Regions from separate parts of the Aeromonas sp. MR16 genome, predicted to be linked through region 3. Evidence: riboswitches for the same ligand, from Rfam matches in the RefSeq annotation. Region 3 holds a riboswitch; each other region holds the start of a gene.
The links. A riboswitch is a leader RNA that binds a small molecule or an ion and turns the genes downstream of it on or off. The one in region 3 is predicted to bind cyclic di-GMP.

Region 1 (6,253 bases), on a different contig from region 3:
CGAAGTAGGCCACCAGCGCAATCTGGCGCTCGTTGAAGGCCCGGAACGGCTGGCGGGCCTCGAGCATGGCCTGGATCAGTGCGTCAGGAATTTCCTCCCCCGCGGCGTTCCTGGCGTAGCGCTTGAGCCAGTCCGCATCGTCCAGCAGGCTGTCGCAGAACATGGACTGGGTCTCGGCATAGGCCATGGAGGTAGGCGGAAACTCCTGGGAGAAGCAGGGCGCGTTGCCGGTGACGTTGGCAAAATGCGCCGCATGGCCCCCCTCGTGGAACAGGGTGTTGAGACCGCTCCAGCCGCTGCCGACCTGGGCCGGATCCGCCAGGCTGGTGAAGTTGACCACGGCGGGCACCCACTGACCCTCCTGCCAGAAACTCGGCACAGGGCCGTGGCAGAAGCCGTTCTCATATTTCCCCTCCCGGGTCAGCAGATCCAGGGTCAGGGTCGCGTCTCGGTACTGGATGCCGAGCCGGCGGAAGCTCTCGACCCAATCCTTCAGCGCGCGCGCGAACGGCACATAGGGATCGAGCTGGCGGGTCACGTCGCCACTGACGCTGTAGCGCAGGTTGTGGGGCAGGAGCGCCGCCTCCCCCTTGGCCGCTTTCAACTCGGCCAGACTCTGGTGCAGGCGCAGCTCGGTGCGGGCGATGAAATCATCGAGCACGGCGAACAGCTGCTCCGGGCTCATCTGCTCGTTCTTGCGCACCTTGTACTCGAAGTAGTCCCGATAGCCCATGGCGCGGGCGAAGCGGTTGCGAAGCGCCACCACCTCGAGGAAGCCGTTGTCCACCACCCACTGCTCCAGGGTATGGAACATGGCGATGGCGCTCTGACGTACCGGCTCGCTCGCACTGGCGGCCAGCGCCGTGCTGGCGGCGGGCAGGCTGCCGACCACCGTCTGGCCCTGCTCGTCCAGCAGGCTGAGCTTGAGCTCCCGACGGCGGGCAAAGAGCGCCGCCTCGGCGGCCACCAGCTCGTCCATCAGAGCGGCGGCGGCTGGATCCTCGATCACGTTGCATTCGAAGAAGGCTACCCAGCCAGCCAGGCCGCGCTTGAGCTCGGTCTCTTCGGCCTGAGCCTGCATCTCGCGCAGCACCGGCAGCCGGGCCGGGTTGGCACAAAACGTCTTGTAGGCCTGTTCGGCGGCGGTAAAACCCGCCTGATCGTCGCTGGTGCCCATGTAGGTGGACCAGAACAAGTCCTCCTTGCGCCTGTGCACCTGCAGATAGTCGGCGTTGAGCTGGTTCAGGTAGTTCCTGGCAATGGAAGTCATAAGGTCCCTCTTGTTATCGGTGGCGGCTGAGCCGCTTTGCCTTGTGATGATGCCCGGCCGTGGCCGGACAAGGGGCGCCGGGATGCGCCTCACCACGCTATCAAAAGCCGTTATCCATGTCTGTAGCACCGGCGACCCTGACCAGGCCCTGTCTCACGAGGTCTTGCTCACCGGCAATAAACAATGCATTAGATTTGCATGTTAATTAAGCGAAAGGGGGGCATCCGCCCAAAGTGGGCCATCCAATAGCCATTTAAAAACAGAAAGTTAAGTATTGGCTCTACTCCGACGAGATCAAGCTGTAAAGATTTACACTTAATAATTTAATCAAAATAAGACATGATGGCACCGCGTCGTCAAACGCGACGCAATGACCCTATATGTAGTCATTTGGCAAACTGGTTGAAAGGCCAGGACGCAAAGCCTCCGGTCTAAAGACGTCTCGTCCAGGATAGCGGGGTTGCAGCACCGTATTTCGGGGAAGGCCCCAGCCAACTTGACTGCCCACATCTGTCGAACAGAGGAATGTATGGCAGCAAAAACTCAACTCAATCACCTCGCGGCGGCGCTCGCGCTGCTGGCCAGCGGCGGCGTACTCGCCCATGGCTATATCAATCAGCCGGAGGCACGCAACTATCTGTGCAAGACCGGCGGCAACAGCCAGTGTGGCGCCGTCCAGTGGGAGCCCCAGAGCCTGGAGGCGCCGTCCGGCTTCCCCAATGGCGGCCCCGCCGACGGTCAGATCGCCTCGGCCGGCCACCCGCAATTCGGTGAGCTCGACGTTCAGACCAGCGATCGCTGGACCAAGCGCCCGGTGCAGGCAGGACCCTTCGCCATCAGCTGGAGCTTCACCGCCAACCACGTGACCCGCAACTGGCGTTACTACCTCACCAAGCAGGATTGGAACCCGAACCAGCCGCTGACCCGGGACTCCTTCGATCTGAACCCCTTCTGCGTCATCGACGGGGGCATGGTACAACCACCCAAGCAGGTCACCCACAACTGCACCCTGCCGGCCCGCACCGGCTATCAGGTGATCCTGGGAGTCTGGGAGGTGGGTGATACCGCCAACAGCTTCTACAACATGATCGATGCCCAGTTCGATGGTGGCACCCAGCCGCCGCTGACCTGGAGCCAGGGCGGGACCATCTACCCCTCCACCGATCTGGTGGCCGGCGACAAGGCCAAGACCCGGGTGTTCGACGCCAACGGCGAACGCACCGATCTGCAGACGGTGCTGACCATCGGCTCCTCCGAGCAGGGTCAGAAGAACAACTGGGCCCACGATCTGGCCGCCAAGATCAATACCGAGCAGAGCCAGATCCGTGCCGGCCAGCAGGGCACCGATGGCCAGTTCAACCCGGTTTACGGGCAGAACCCCATCTACCTTAAGGCGGGCAGCAACCTGCAACGGGTCGAGGTCCAGCTCGAGCAGCAGCAGCCTCCGGTGAACGACAGCATCAGCGTGAGCGGCCTGGAAAGCGAATACCTGCTCGACAACGGCAAGGTCACCCTGGCCTTCAGCGTCACGGCCCAGGGGGATCTCGCGGTCACCAACACCCTGTATGACCATGGCGGTGCCGCCAAGGGACAGACCAGTGCCGACATCAAGGACAGCAGCCAGAGCTTCACCATGGCGGTCAGCGGCCTGAGCGCGGGTCACCACCAGCTGGTGATCGAAGGCAAGCCAAAGGCAGGCGGTGCCTCCCTGCAGCAAACCCTGGACCTGATGTTCAAGGATCCGGCCAGCGGCGGCGACTACCAGTACCGCTTCCCGGAGGGGTTGAAGTCCTATGTGGCCGGCACCAAGGTGTTGCAGCCCAAGAACGGCAAGACGTATCAGTGCAAGCCCTACCCCTACAGCGGCTGGTGCACCATCTGGACGAGCTCGGCCACCCAGTATGAGCCCGGTGTGGGCACCAACTGGCAGGATGCCTGGACAGCCCTGAACTGAGCTCGCAACTCCTGAACAGAAGAGGCCCGAGCGGCCTCTTTTTTTGTGCCTGTTATCCGGGATCCCGGTGCCTTGAGCACCGCGAGCGCCCCTGTCGGACAAACACTATGACGCAACACTACTATGACCCCCTGAGTCGCCTGCTGCACTGGCTGATGGCCGTCGTCATTCTCTACGCCACCCTGGCCGGCTATCTGATGCACCTGGTGATCGACAGTCACCCCCGGTTGTTCCAGTTTCTGTCGGTGCTGAACATGTCGATGGCCACCCTGATAGCCCCACTCTTCCTGCTGCGCTGGGGCTGGCAACATCTGAGGGCTCCCCTGCCCGAGAATGGTGCCAACCATCATCACGGATGGGTCAAGCTGGCTCATGCCCTGCTCTACGGGCTGATGTTCGTCGTGCTGCTGAGCGGCTTCCTGATGCTGGAGCAGGATTACTCCCTGTTCTGGCTCTACCCGATCGCCAATCCGATCGACAACCCCGAGGTCAATGCCTTCTTTTTTCGTGTTCACCGCCTCGCTTGCCTGTCGCTGGCCACCCTGGTCATGCTGCACGTGGTAGCGGCCCTGTACCACCACAGGATCAAGGGCGATCGCACCCTCTACCGCATGCTGGGGCCCCACACCGGCAAATAGGCCGACGGCGTCTCGTAGCGGAGACAGGCTTTCCATCGATGGCTGACAAACAAACAGGGAGCCATATGCTCCCTGTTTTCTCATCTCGCGGCAGGCATCAGATCTGGTAATCGAGCTGCGGTTCGTTTCCCATGGCCCGCGCCTGAATATCCGCCAGCGCCAGCTCTGGGTTGCACAGCTGGATGAACTGCCAGGCAAAGTTGTGCTGGAACTGCCCCTGCTTGAGGCCGATCCAGGCGGTGTGGGGCGCAAACAGCCGGCTACCGTCGAGCTGCACCAGCCCCTTGTCGCGCTGGGCGTCGAACGCCATGTCCGCCAGTATGCCGACCCCCATCTCCAGCTCGACATAGGTCTTGATGACGTCTGAATCCTGGGCGGTCAGCAGGATCTGCGGCGCTATCCCCGCCTCGGCGAAGGCCTCGTCCACCCGCGCCCGGCCGGTCAGACCCGATTGATAGGTGACGATGGGCCAGTGCGCCAACGCCGCCAGGGTCAGATCCCGCTCGGCGGTCAGGGGATGCTGCTCGGGCACCACTATGTTGTGGTGCCAGCGGTAATAGGGGAAGGCCACCACCCCTTCGCTGCGATCGAGCTGCTCGCTGCTGATGCCGATGTCCACCTCGCCGGTCTGCACCAACCGCACTATCTCCTCCGGGCTGCCCTGGCGCAGCTCCAGTTGCACCAGAGGAAACTGCTCGCGAAACGCCTTCACCACCCGTGGCAACGCGTAGCGCGCCTGGGTATGAGTGGTCGCCACCAACAGCCGGCCCGAGTCGCGGTTCGCGAAGGTGCTGGCCAGCTTTCGGATGTTGTTGGCATCCCCCAGGATGCGCTCGGCGATCACCAGCAGCTCTTTGCCCGGCTCCGTCATGCCGAGCAGGCGCTTGCCGTAGCGAATGAACAGCTCTAGCCCAAGCTCTTCCTCCAGCTCGCGAATATGGCGGCTGACCCCGGACTGGGAAGTAAAGAGGGCGTTGGCGACCTCGGTCAGGTTGTAGTCCCGCCGGGCCGCCTCACGAATAATGCGTAGTTGCTGAAAGTTCACGTCATCGCCTCCTGCGCTGACCGGCCGCGTGGGGTTGACCCCGCGGCCTTGTTATCTGTTTCAAGCCTGAACTCACTCGATGGATGCACAGCGCCCTAGATCTGGTAGTCCGGATAGAGCTGGGCCTGCCTGGCCACCAAGCGCACCCCTTGACCCGGCGTCAGCGCACGGGCCGCCTCTTTGCTCAATTCGACCTCATAGTGAGCCCCTTGGGTGTCACCTATGCCCCGCAGCTCGACCCGGATCCGCGGCCCCATGGGCAGCAGACGGGTGATGGTGGCGCTGATGCCGCCGATCGCCTCCGCCGGCAGAATATCCAGCTCGTGGGGACGCACATAGGCGATGGCCGCGCTGCCCTGAGCCAAGTGAGATGCCGCCGAGCCACCCAGTCGCTGTTCGCCGATGCCGAGCCCCTGCTCCGCCACCCGCCCGCGGAACAGGTTCACGCTGCCGAGGAAGCTGTGCACGAAGGAGCTGGCCGGCTGGTCATAGACCTCGGCCGGGGTGCCTATCTGCTCGACTCGACCGGCATTCATCAAGACGACTCTATCCGCCACCTCCAGCGCTTCCTCCTGATCGTGGGTCACGAACAGGCTGGTGACGTGCAGCTCGTCGTGCAATTCCCGCAGCCAGCGGCGCAACTCCTTGCGCACCTGGGCATCGAGGGCACCGAACGGCTCGTCCAGCAGCAGCACCTTGGGCTGCACCGCCAGGGCGCGAGCCAGGGCAACTCGCTGACGCTGGCCGCCGGAGAGCTGGGTCGGATAACGCTCGGCCACGTGGCTGAGCTGCACCAGATCCAGCAGCTCCTTGACCCGGGCGCGGATGGCGGCTTCGGCCGGGCGCTCGCTGCGCGGTTTGACCCGCAGGCCGAACGCCACGTTCTCGAACACCGTCATGTGGCGGAACAGGGCATAGTGCTGGAACACGAAGCCGACGTTGCGCTCACGCACGTGGAGCGCCGAGGCATCCTCCCCGCGGATGATGACGCTGCCGCTGTCGGCCTGCTCCAGCCCGGCGATGATCCGCAGCAGGGTGGTCTTGCCGCAGCCGGACGGGCCCAGCAGCGCGACCAACTCGCCGTCGTGAAAGTCGAGGTTGATGTCGGCAAGGGCCGCGAACTGATTGAAATGCTTATTGAGTTGTTGAACCTGAATGCTCATGGCTGCCTCGTTGAAACTGTGTAATCAGTGAGATTTGGTGGGCTGACCACGCAGCCGGGCTAACAGGGTTTCCCCCAGCAGGGTGAAGATCCCGAACAGGGCCAGCAGGCTGGCTACCGCGAAGGCGGCGCCAGTCTGGTACTCGTTGTAGAGGATCTCGATGTGCAGCGGCAGGGTATTGGT
Region 2 (6,253 bases), on a different contig from region 3:
CCGGGTTGTTGGGATCCAGACCCCAGGCGGTGCCATAGCTCGGCAGTGTGGTGATGCCGAGGCTGGCCGCGTGCTCCAGGTTCTTGGCATGCCACATGGGCACGGCGCCGGCGCCGACCTCGTTGCCGTTCTTGTCCAGATCGTGCCAGATGTTGTCGATGCCGACAGCGCCGTTGCCGCAGGGGATGGTGCTGCCCCCCGTGCCCGGCTGGCAATTGCTCTGGCTCGGCAGGGCCGCCTTGCCGTTGAGACCATGGGTACCGCCGGTGACCCCTTGCCAGCCACGGGTGTAGTAAGGCACCCCTATGTTGATCTTGCCGGCCGCCAGGGCGCCACGGAAGTAGTGGGCCGACCAGGCCGCGTTCAGATAGCCGATGGCGCCGTACTGGGCCTGACTGTAGACGCCCCACTGGGCCAGTTCGGGATCTGCCTTGTTGTCGAACAGCGCGGCGTTGTGGGCCACGAAGTTGTTCCAGGCGCCGTGGAAGTCATAGGTCATCAGGTTGACGTAATCCAGATACCGGGTGACCTGGAAGTTCTCCATGCCGCGCAGCAGATAGGCCGACGCCGGCGAAGCGATGGTCAGCATGTACTTGCGGCCATCCTCGGTGCCGGCGCTGTCCAGCCGCGTACGCAGGGTCTTCATCAGCACCTCGTAGTTGGCAAACAGCTTGGCCCGGCACTGGTTGGAGAGCGGGAAGTCGTTGGGGTTGCCCGCATCCTTCATGGAGGTGGGGTACTCATAGTCCACGTCCACCCCGTCGAAGCCGTAGTGGCGGATGAAGCCCACCGCCGAGTCGGCGAAGGCGTTGATGCCGGCGGTGTTCACCGAGCAGTCACCCTTGGTGGTGGCGGTGTAGAAGCCACGGGTATCGGCCCAGCCCCCCACGGAGATCAGCGTCTTCACGTCCGGATACTGCTTCTTGTACTTCGACAGCAGGTTGAAATGACCCTGGTAGGCGAACTCGGGATCCATCTCGGCGCCCGGAATGCCCTGCCAGGTCATCTTGGTGGCGGCATCGTCCACCTTGATCAGGTGGCTCTGCTCGTCCACCCCGGCGAACGCATAGTTGATGTGGGTGATCTTGTCCCAGGGAATGTCGCTGACCAGGTAGGCGGGCAGGCCGTTCTTGCCGGTGCGCCAGGAGGTGAAGTAGCCGATGACGCGGCGGGCATGGTCATCCCCCATACACTCGCTGCCATCGGCGCGGTAGACCTGGCGCACGTCGCAGGAGAGGTTGCCACCGGTAGGCGGCAGCGCAGCCTCTTCCACCTGCACATCTACCTGGCTCGATTCACCGACCAGATTGGCCTTGTCGGTGGCCACCAGCTTGAGGCCGGTGAGGCCCTTGTTCTGCGGCGTCCAGCTCAGTTGCCAGGGGGCGCTGCTGTCTTCACCCACCTTCTGGCCATTCACAAAGAGCTCTACCTTGGCCACGTCGTTGTTGGCGTCAGTCACATTTGCCGTCACGGTGGCGGCGCGGCCCAGGGTCAGCTTGGCGCCAGCGGCCGGGCTGCTGATGCTCACCTTGGGCGCCTCTGGCGCCACCACGGCGCTGACATTGAAGCTGACGCTGGCCTCGCTCAAGACCTTGCCATCCTTGTCCAGCCCACGGGACTTGAGCTGATGGGGACCGACGCCGCTCGCCACCCAGCTGGCCGACCAGGGGGCCGCGCTGCTCAGCGCCACCTGGGTGCCATCGATCAGATACTCGACCTTGACCAGGCCGCTGCTGTTGCCACTCAGGCTCACCGCCAGGGCCACCGGGGTGCCTTCGTTGAAAGCGCTACCAACGGCGGGCGAGCTGATGGCGAGCCCAAGGGCCGGCGCGGTGCCACCGTCGCTGAAGGGTTTCCAGGCATCGGCCCAGACGGCGCCAACGCCGGGGGCATAGTGGTAGGGCGAGGCGCCGCACCAACCGGAGTAGGGGAATTCTTTGCATTCGTAGAGGTTGCCGACGTTGCTGACGACATCGCCAGCCTTGTAAGCAGTGCCAGCCTGATAGACGGGATAAGCGGCGTGCGCCCAGGCGGGCATGGCCGCGAGGGCAACCAGCATGGCAAGCCTGCTGGGCCTGAAGGTCTGTTGCATTGTTTTATCTTCCTTGTTTTGTCTTGGCTTTTAAGACCGGGCAAAGCGCAATAGCAACAGGGGAGAAGGGTCGACGACAGGCCATGGACGGGCCACATACCCTCATGTCACCCGGGGAAACCCCGCTATCTGGCCCGAAGGGGCAGATCGGAGGCTTTGCGTCCCGGCATCGCTGCCGGTTTGCCCTTTACCTGGGTTCCGTGAGGAACAGGGCGAGTATAGGAAGCAAGTTGCAGATGCTCAATCTTTGTTCTCGAAGAGAAATATGTAAACGCCAGCGGGATCACAGTATTTCCACTTTCACCAAGTGACACATTTGTCAGTTATTTCAACTTGTTAGCCAGATCAAATAAATGAAATCGGCCTCTTTTGTCTCCCAGTAATGTGCGTTGGCTCACTGGTATGAACTGCCAGAAATGTGACAATGCGCGCCCTTGGTCAACGAGCCAAGGCTATGGAAACACTGGCAAAAATAAAAAAGGAATACCCATGAAAGGAACACCTACCCTGCTGTCGCTGGCCGTGGGGCTCGCCCTTGCGTCCCCGTCTGTCTATGCCGCCGGCTTCAGTTGCCCGGCCGACAATGCCCTCACCCCCATCCCCGCCATTCAAGGCAGTGGCGACAAGAGCCCGCTGATCCCGGATGATCTGTTTGAAAGCACACAGAGCGTCTCGGTCAAGGCCGTGGTCTCCGCCCTCGGCGAGAGCCTGAACAAGGGCTTCTACCTGCAGGACCTGCAGGGGGATGGCAACCCCCAGACCTCGGACGGCATCTTCGTCTACCTGAACGACAAGAATTTCGCGACCAAATACCCGGGCATCAAGCCGGGTGCCGTGATCTGTCTGGAAGCCAAGGTCGAAGAGTATTTCAACCACACCCAGCTCAAGCCTGTCTTCGATAGCGGCAGCGCGCGTCTGCAGGTCGTGGCACAGGGCAGTGCCCCGGCCGCCACGGCGCTGCGGGTGCTGGAGGGGGAAACCCTGGCCCGGGCGCTGGAGCGCCACGAGGGGATGCGGGTGCGACTCGATGCCGATAGTGAGCTCAAAATAAGCCGCAACTTCAGCTACGACTACGCCGCCAAGCGCAATAACCTGGTGCTCTCCCACCTGGCGCCACTGATGAAGCCGACCCAGTTGCACGTGGCGGGCAGCGACGAAGCCAAGGCACTGGCACAAACCAATGCCGGTAACCGGGTGTTCCTCGAATCCGACTTCAAGGCGGCCGACGGCAAACTGCCCTGGCTGCCGGCCTGGGAGCCGGAGCAGGGTTACCTGCGCGTCGGTGATGCGCCGGTCAACCTGGAGGCCCTGGTCGGCTACAGCTACAACGAATACCGGCTGATAGTGCCAAAAGAGCAGGCCATCACCGCGGGGGATCTGTTGCGCACCGACGAGAACGATCGCCAGAGCGCCCCGGCCCGCACCGCCGGCACTGACCTGCGTATCGGCAGCTTCAACGTGCTCAACTACTTCACCAGCCACTCCAGCGTGGGCGGCGCCCTCAACGTGCTCTGCGTGGATCAGGCGGATGCGGACAGCGCCAAGGGCTGCAACCGCGGCGCCAAGGATCTGACCGACTTCCAGCAGCAGCGCACCAAGATAGTCAACGCCATCACCGAGATGGACGCAGATCTCCTCGGCCTGATGGAGATGGAGAACAATGGCTTCGACGATCACTCCGCCATCAGCGACCTGGTCGCGAGCCTGAACGCCCAGCAGAAAGACGTCAGCCAGCACTACGCCTTCGTCAGCCTGCCCAAGGCCCTGCTCGGTCAGGATCGCTTCTTCGGTGGCGACGCCATCATGGTGGCCATGATCTACCGTCCGGCCAAACTGACCCCGAGCGGCGATGCCAGCCTGATCCAGCTGCCCGAGCAGCGCTACATCACAGGTGGCGTCGCCAAGACCGCCGGCCAGCGTGACTCCCTGGTGCAGAGCTTCACAGTCACGGGTGGCAACGAGCCGCTCACCCTGGTGGTCAACCACCTGAAATCCAAGGGATCGGGTTGCTACGAGAATGGAGATGGCAAGACCGAGCCTGCGGATCTGCAGGGCAAGTGCACCGAGTTCCGGGTCAGCGCCGCCAAGGTGCTGGGGGAAGTGGTGAACAAGCTGCCGGGCCAGGTGCTGCTGGTGGGGGACTTCAACTCCTACGCCAAGGAAGACCCGATCCGGGTGCTGACCGACTATGCGCCGGCCAGCAGCGATCGCAAGATCCGCTCCGCCTCCCACACCTTCCTCGGCGAGCAGACTTACGAGCAAGTAGGCCAGGAAGTGGGCAAGAGCTATGGTCTGGTGGATCTGAACGTCAAGTTCAATCAGGCCAAGGCCATCTCCTACAGCTATGAGGCCGAACTCGGCACCCTGGACTACGCCCTCGCCAACCCGGCGCTGGCCAAGCGAGTGATCGCGGTCGCCGACTGGCACATCAACTCCTACGAGAGCAACCTGTTCGAGTACGGTCGTGGCTTCACCGGCGACATGATCAAGTCCGACAACCCGTTCAGCGCCTCGGATCACGACCCCATCATCGTCGACCTCAAGCTGCGGGAGCCAAGCAGTGGCAGCGGGGGTGGTGCCATGGGTGCCCTGCTGCTGGCCCTGTTGCCGCTGGCCTGGCGCCGCCGGCACACCTCATAACTCGCTCTGAATAACGAAAAAAGCCCGCGACAGTCGCGGGCTTTCTCATTTAGGCCATTTGATTTGTAAATGAAGAGGCGTTAGCCATGAAAAAAACAAATGCCTGAACAAACAAAAAGGCCACCGGGATAACGGTGGCCTTCAGTATTTGGTGGAGCTACGCGGGATCGAACCGCGGACCTCTTGCATGCCATGCAAGCGCTCTCCCAGCTGAGCTATAACCCCAAATTTTACTCTTTGAACAAGCGGTTCTGGCGGCCGCTTGTTTTACTGCGAAATATTGGTGGAGCTACGCGGGATCGAACCGCGGACCTCTTGCATGCCATGCAAGCGCTCTCCCAGCTGAGCTATAACCCCAAAATCTTTACTCTTTAGACAATCGGTTCTGGCGTCCGCTTGCCTCATTGCGAAATAGTGGTGGAGCTACGCGGGATCGAACCGCGGACCTCTTGCATGCCATGCAAGCGCTCTCCCAGCTGAGCTATAACCCCACAAAGGTCGGCCTGGGTGATACACACCGCACTGCCCTGGATACTGCATTGTCAATTTGGAATCTGGTGGAGCTACGCGGGATCGAACCGCGGACCTCTTGCATGCCATGCAAGCGCTCTCCCAGCTGAGCTATAACCCCTTGGATTCCAGATTGTTCGAGGAGAATTTGGTGGAGCTACGCGGGATCGAACCGCGGACCTCTTGCATGCCATGCAAGCGCTCTCCCAGCTGAGCTATAACCCCAACTCACCTCGGCGCTACCAAAGTTATCTCTGGCAACGGAGGCGCATGATAGGCATCACCCGCTTTGCTGTCAACCCAAAATTTTCGCCGGTTGGAGCGTTTAGTCAAAATTCAGACAGTTAGCTGTTTTTACCGCCAACAGCGTCGCTATGTCGCTGTTTTACGTCGCAAATCCGCTTGAGGCCAAAATGCAAAGGGCCCCCGTCAGGGAGCCCTTTGTTGTCAACGACTGGCGCTTATTCGGCGTCGATGGCGCGGGGATTAGACCAGACCGGTGACGCGAAGCGACAGACGCTTACTCGGCTGCCATACGCGCTTCGATATAGGCCAGGGCGCGGTCGATGCGCGCCAGTACCCGCTCCTTGCCCACCAGCGCCATCACGGCGTCGATGGCTGGGGATTGGCCCAGGCCGGTGACAGCGACGCGCAGCGGCATGCCGACCTTGCCCATGCCCTGCCCCAGCTCGGCGGCAGTGGCTTCAATCAGCTCGTGCAGCGCTTCGGTGGTCCAGGTCTCCAGGGCCGCCAGCTTGGCCTTGGCCAGGATCAGCGGCTCTGCGGCCACACCGCGCAGGTGCTTCTTGGCGGCGGCTTCGTCGAGCGCCTCGTACTCCTCGAACAGGTAGCGGCTCTGGGCGGCCACCTCCACCAGGGTGTTGCAGCGCTCGGCCAGCAGGGTGACAACCGCAGGCAACGCCGGGCCCTTGCTGGTGTCGATGTGCTGGGCGGCCATATGCCACTCAAGATACTTCGCCACGTGAACCGGATCCTGGGTGCGCATGTAGT
Region 3 (6,253 bases):
CCCTTAAATCCGCGCCGGTACGGCGTTTTCTGCTGATCACCGCCCTGTTACAAGGCAGTCATGCTGCCTACTACGGTTTCAGCGCCATCTACTGGAAGGCCGAAGGCTACAGCGGCACCATTATCGGCTATCTGTGGGCGCTGGGGGTGGTGGCGGAGATCTGCATGTTTGCCGCCGACAAGCGCTTCCTCCAGCGTTTCGGGGCCCAGACCCTGTTCCTGGTCGGCGCCATCGGCTGCGTGGTGCGCTGGAGCCTGCTCGGCGCCTCCAGCGAGCTGTGGGTGCTGGTGCTCGGCCAGTTGCTGCATGCTGTCACCTTCTGCGTCAGCCACCTGGGGGCTATCCGCTTCATGACCCGCCAACTGCCCCCCGAGCAGCTCATTCCCACCCAGGCACTCTACGCAGCACTGGGTCTTGGCATCACGGTGGCGGCACTGATGGCGCTGTGCGGCCTGTTGTTCGAGCCACTCGGTGGGGGAATTTTCTTCATCATGATCCTGGTGGTGCTGCCGGTCTTCTTCCTGCGTTTGCGCACGGCGGCCGAAGGGGCAACGGCCTGAGCGAGCAGGATGACACGGCCTCGTCAGGGTTCTAGACTGGCGCGGCTCTCAACATATCTGGACAGGGGAATAAGGTAGATGCACCAAGGATGGCTGCTGATCGGGTTGTCGCTCGCCTATCTGGGCTTGTTGTTCCTCATCGCCTTCGTGGCGGACAAGAACAAGCGCCGCCGGCCCAAGGGGCAACCCCTGCTTTATAGCCTGTCGCTGGCGGTCTACTGCACCTCCTGGACCTTCTTCGGTACCGTCGGCCAGGCCAGCGAATCTCCCTGGTCCCCCGTGCCCATCTACCTCGGCCCCATGCTGGTGTTCCTGTTCGGCTGGCGCCTGCTGGCCCGGCTCATCCTGGTGGCCAAGCGCGAGCACATCACCTCCATCGCCGACTTCATCGCCGCCCGCTATGGCAAGTCCCAGCGCCTCGCCATGGTGATCAGCCTGATCGCCATCATGGGCATACTTCCCTACCTGGTGCTGCAGCTCAAGGCGATCGTCACCGGGCTGGACCTGCTGATGGCCAACGCTGTGCCCGTCGGTACCCTGGGTTCGACAGCTGGCAACAGCGCCGGGCTGGCCCTCGGCGTCGCCCTGTTGCTGGCGCTGTTCAGCATCTTGTTCGGTACCCGCAACCTGGATGCCACCGAGCACCACCGCGGTATGGTGGTGGCCATCGCCTTCGAATCCGTGGTCAAGCTGCTCGCCTTCATGGGGGTGGGGGGCTTCGCGCTCTGGCTCATCATCGCCAAGCCGAGCCCGGCCCACGCCCAGGTGACCCGCGACTTTCTCGATGCCGTGGTGGCGGTTACCCCGGGCAGCCTGCTGGAGCTCGCCATCTATACCCTGGTCGCCATGTGCGCCGTCATCTGCCTGCCGCGCCAGTTCCACGTGACTGTGGTGGAGAACAACCAGGGTCAGGATCTGCACTGGGCGCGCTGGCTGTTCCCGCTCTACCTGTTCCTGATGGGGCTCTTCATCTGGCCGCTGGCGCTGGCGGGCAAGCAGTGGGTGGGGGCCGGCATGGGCTCGGATACCTATGTGATCAGCCTCCCCATGTCGCTGGGCTACGACGGCATGGCGATGCTGGCGTTTCTCGGCGGTACCTCGGCGGCCACCGGCATGGTGATCGTCTGCACCATCGCCCTGGCGATCATGGTCAGCAACGATCTGGTGCTGCCGGTATTGCTGCGCCGCTTCTGGCAACAGGGGCGGGACGAGCGGTTGATGCGGTTGCTGCTGCAGGTGCGCCGTGGCGCCATCCTGCTGATCCTGTTGGCGGCCTGGGCGCTCTATCTCTGGCTCGGCGATCTCACCAGCCTGTCGCGCATCGGCTACCTGTCGTTCGGCGCCGTGGCCCAGTTCGCCCCGGCGCTGCTGCTCGGTCTCTACTGGCGACACGGCAACCGCAAGGGGGTCTACCTTGGCCTCGCGCTCGGGGTCAGCCTCTGGTTCCTCACCCTGCTGGCGGAGAGCGGGTTGCTGGCGGGCTCGCCGCTGGAGGCGCTGCTGGCGCCGCCGGACTGGCCCGCTTTTCGCGATCTGAGCCTAGGAGCCTGGTGCATCTTCCTGAGCCTGCTGCTCAACCTGCTCGGCTATGTGGCGGGCTCCTTGTTGTCGCGGGCGGCGGTGAGCGAGCGGCTGCAGGCGGCGAATTTCGTCGGCAAGCCGAGCCGGGATCTGGCGGCGCTCTATCAGGCGCGGGTCTCGGTCAAGGAGCTGGAGATGCTGGCGGCCCGCTTCGTCGGCTCGAGCCGGGTCAAGCGCGCTTTCGGCCGCTTCGCCGGTGAACGCGGCGGAACCCTGGCCCCCCAGATGCAGGCGTCGGCGGAGCTTATCGCCCACACCGAGCGGCTGCTGGCCGGGGTCTTTGGCGCCTCGTCCGCCCGGCTGGTGCTGGCCTCGGCCCTGCAGGGGCGCAACATGCAACTCGAGGAGATCGCCACCATAGTGGACGAGGCCTCGGATGTGTTTCGCTTCAACCGGGGCCTGCTGCAGGGTGCCATCGAACACATGGGGCAGGGGATCTCGGTGGTGGACAGGGAACTCAAGCTGGTGGCCTGGAACCGGCGCTACATAGAGCTGTTCCACTATCCCCCCGGTCTCATCCAGGTGGGGCGCTCCATCGAGGAGATCATCCGCTACAACGCCGAGCAGGGGCTGTGCGGTCCGGGCGAGCTGGAGGCTCATGTGGCGCGCCGGGTCGCCTTCATGCAGCGCGGCAGCCCCCACGTCTCGGCGCGGGAGCGACCGGATGGGCGGGTGATCGAGATGCAGGGCAACCCCATGCCGGCCGGCGGTTTCGTCATGACCTTCACCGACATCACTCCCTTCCGGGCGGCGGAGCGGGTGCTGCGAGAGGCCAACGAACACCTGGAGGCGCGGGTGGCCGAGCGCACCCACGAGCTATCCGAGCTCAACCGTCAGCTTCTGCTGGTGAATCAGCAGGTGGAGCGGGCCAACCACTCCAAGAGCCGCTTCCTGGCGGCGGTGAGCCACGATCTGACCCAACCGCTGAACGCGGCCAAGCTGTTCACCTCCTCCCTGCTGGAGATGCTGCCCCAGGAGGGGGAGCAGGGAGTGGATCAGAGGGCAGAGCAGGTCCGCATCGCCCGCCACATCGACGATGCCCTGGGGGCGACCGAGGACCTCATCACCGACTTGCTCGACATCTCCCGGCTCGAGGCCGGCAAGTTCAAGGCCAGGAAGCTCGATTTCGCCCTGCGAGACGTGCTCGACAACCTCAAGGCGGAGTTCGGGGTGCTGGCCCAGGCGGGGGAGATCCAGTTCTCGGTGGTGGAGAGCAAGCTCGCGGTCTACAGCGACGTGCGCCTGCTGCGCCGGGTGCTGCAGAACTTCCTCACCAATGCGTTTCGCTACAACCCGGGGGGCCGAGTGCTGCTCGGCTGCCGTCGGCTGGGGGACAAGGTGCGCATCGAGGTGTGGGACAATGGCCCCGGCATCCCCCTCGACAAGCAGGAGGCGATCTTTGACGAGTTCTCCCGCCTCGATCATTCGCGCACCGCCAGGGAGCAGGGACTGGGGCTGGGGCTCGCCATCGCCCGCGGCATCTCGCTGGTCTTGGGTCACCCGCTCTCCCTGCGCAGCTGGCCACAGGCGGGATCCGTGTTCGCCATTACGTTAAATCTCGCGACCCGGCCCGTGATGCCCAGCCAGGCGACGGCTCCGGCGGTGCGGGACAGCCAGCTGGAGGGGATCAGGATCCTCTGCATCGACAACGAGGAGGACATCCTCACCGCCATGCACTCCCTGCTGGGGCGCTGGGGCTGCGAGGTGATGTGCGCCCAGAGTCTGGAGCAGGCGCAGGCACTCATCGGTGACGGCTTCCTGCCACAACTGGTGTTGTCGGATTATCACCTGGATGACGGCAAGACCGGGTTGCAGGCGCTGCACATGATCCGGTTGGCCCACGGCAATGGCATCGGCGGCATCATCATCAGCGCGGATCGCAAGAGCGAGCTGCAGGCGCAGATCCGCGAGCACGGCTTCGGTTACGTCAGCAAACCGGTCAAGCCCCTCAAGCTGCGGGCGCTGATGAACAGCTTGTTGCTGCCCGTTGCGTGACTGGAATCACAGAACCCATCATTGCTCGGCAGAGGGGCAACAGTTCTAATTTCGAGATATCGACGCGTATGTCGTGATTTTGCAGGCGTGTTCGCTGCCATCTATGAATCGTGAGTCCCTTTCACTGTCATTTCTACTAGGTGGCGGGGCCATTTCTCTCATCTATAGTCATTCGGCGATTATTTTCATCGCAAATCAAGTTGTGTAAAAAGGCAAACCGGACGAAAGTCCGGGACGCAAAGCCTCCGGTCTAAGGGTCAAAGTACCTAGGATAGCGGGGCCACCACAGGTTGTATCGTCCATGGGCCAAGCCATGGTGTCGATGTCGTCTGCGTTACCTGTCAGGTTGCGTTGCCTTTTTCGTTGCTCATACCAATAACGAAATAAGGAAGTTCAACTATGTTCAGTCCAAAACATTCCCTGCTGGCATTGCTGGTCGGGGGGCTCTGTTCTACCTCTGCTCTCGCTGCCGCCCCCGGCAAACCCACCATCGGTTGGGGTGAGACCAAGTTTGCCATCATCCAGGTCGATCAGGCCGCTACCTCCTACAACAAGCTGGTCACCGTCCATAAGGATGGTGCTCCCGTCAGCGTAACCTGGAACCTCTGGTCCGGCGATGTGGGCCAGACCGCCAAGGTACTGCTCGATGGCAAGGAGGTGTGGTCCGGTCCCGCCTCCGCCGCGGGTACCGCCAACTTCAAGGTCACCAAGGGCGGCCGCTACCAGATGCAAGTGGCCCTGTGCAACGCCGATGGCTGCACCCTCTCCGACAAGAAGGAGATAGTGGTGGCCGACACGGACGGCAGCCACCTGGCGCCGCTCAATGCGCCGCTGCAAGAGAACAACAAGCCTTATACCAACAAGTCCGGCAAGGTGGTGGGGGCCTACTACGTGGAGTGGGGCGTCTATGGCCGCAAGTTCACCGTGGACAAGATCCCGGCCAAGAACCTGACTCACATCCTCTATGGCTTCACCCCCATCTGTGGCGGTAACGGCATCAACGATAGCCTCAAGGAGATCTCCGGCAGCTTCGAGGCGCTGCAGCGCTCCTGTGCCGGTCGCGAGGACTTCAAGGTCTCCATCCACGATCCCTGGGCCGCCGTCCAGATGGGGCAGGGTAATCTCACCGCCTTCGATGAGCCCTACAAGGGCAACTTCGGCAACCTGATGGCCCTCAAGAAGGCCAACCCCGACCTCAAGATCCTCCCCTCCGTGGGGGGCTGGACACTGTCCGACCCCTTCTATTTCTTCAGTGACAAGGCCAAGCGCGACACCTTCGTCGCCTCCATGAAGGAGTACCTGCAGACCTGGAAGTTCTTCGATGGGGTGGACATCGACTGGGAGTTCCCGGGCGGACAGGGTGCCAACCCCAACCTGGGCGGCCCGAACGATGGCGCCACCTATGTGGCGTTGATGAAAGAGCTGCGCGTCATGCTCGATGAGCTGGAAGCCGAGACCGGTCGCCAGTACGAGCTCACCTCGGCCATCAGCGCCGGTGGTGACAAGATTGCCAAGGTGGACTATCAAGCGGCCCAGCAGTACATGGATCACATCTTCCTGATGAGTTACGACTTCAGTGGCGCCTTCGATCTGAAGAACCTGGCTCACCAGACCAACCTGTTTGCATCGAGCTGGGATCCCGCCACCAAGTACACCACCGACAAGGGTGTCAAGGCGCTGCTCGGTCAGGGGGTGACGCCGGGCAAGATAGTGGTCGGTGCGGCCATGTATGGCCGTGGCTGGACCGGGGTCAACGGCTACCAGGCCGGTAATCCCTTCACCGGCACCGCCACCGGCCCCGTCAAGGGCACCTGGGAGAATGGCGTGGTGGATTACCGCGACATCGTCAACAACCGCATGGGCGCCGGCTGGGAGCAGGGGTATGACGAGGTGGCCGAGGCTCCCTACGTCTTCAAGGCCAGCACCGGCGAGCTCATCAGCTTCGACAACGATCGCTCGGTCAAGGCCAAGGGGCAGTACGTGCTGGCCAACCAGCTCGGCGGCCTGTTCGCCTGGGAGATCGATGCGGACAACGGCGACATCCTCAACGCCATGCACGAGGGGCTCGGCAATGGGGACGGCGGCACCACGCCACCGGTCAACAAGCCGCCGGTGGC

Region 1: linked by a shared signal. The riboswitch ahead of gbpA (N-acetylglucosamine-binding protein GbpA) and the one ahead of MM194_RS11445 (glycosyl hydrolase family 18 protein) in region 3 are both predicted to bind cyclic di-GMP.
Region 2: linked by a shared signal. The riboswitch ahead of MM194_RS16195 (glycosyl hydrolase family 18 protein) and the one ahead of MM194_RS11445 (glycosyl hydrolase family 18 protein) in region 3 are both predicted to bind cyclic di-GMP.

What each region holds. Positions count from the first base shown of each region.
Region 1 covers NZ_JAKZFK010000052.1:4,560-10,812, forward strand. Annotated here, with positions in the region: gene MM194_RS21320 (M3 family metallopeptidase) at 1-1,270, opposite strand, end outside; cyclic di-GMP riboswitch class I at 1,653-1,738, shown strand; gene gbpA (N-acetylglucosamine-binding protein GbpA) at 1,800-3,224, shown strand; gene MM194_RS21330 (cytochrome b/b6 domain-containing protein) at 3,332-3,862, shown strand; gene cbl (HTH-type transcriptional regulator Cbl) at 3,960-4,907, opposite strand; gene MM194_RS21340 (sulfate ABC transporter ATP-binding protein) at 5,003-6,070, opposite strand; gene cysW (sulfate ABC transporter permease subunit CysW) at 6,095-6,253, opposite strand, start outside.
Region 2 covers NZ_JAKZFK010000024.1:54,675-60,927, forward strand. Annotated here, with positions in the region: gene MM194_RS16195 (glycosyl hydrolase family 18 protein) at 1-2,059, opposite strand, end outside; cyclic di-GMP riboswitch class I at 2,205-2,287, opposite strand; gene MM194_RS16200 (ExeM/NucH family extracellular endonuclease) at 2,582-4,732, shown strand; tRNA gene MM194_RS16205 (tRNA-Ala) at 4,882-4,957, opposite strand; tRNA gene MM194_RS16210 (tRNA-Ala) at 5,014-5,089, opposite strand; tRNA gene MM194_RS16215 (tRNA-Ala) at 5,148-5,223, opposite strand; tRNA gene MM194_RS16220 (tRNA-Ala) at 5,288-5,363, opposite strand; tRNA gene MM194_RS16225 (tRNA-Ala) at 5,392-5,467, opposite strand; gene gltX (glutamate--tRNA ligase) at 5,763-6,253, opposite strand, start outside.
Region 3 covers NZ_JAKZFK010000013.1:7,266-13,518, reverse strand. Annotated here, with positions in the region: gene MM194_RS11455 (3-phenylpropionate MFS transporter) at 1-560, shown strand, start outside; gene MM194_RS11450 (PAS domain-containing hybrid sensor histidine kinase/response regulator) at 639-4,136, shown strand; cyclic di-GMP riboswitch class I at 4,338-4,424, shown strand; gene MM194_RS11445 (glycosyl hydrolase family 18 protein) at 4,536-6,253, shown strand, end outside.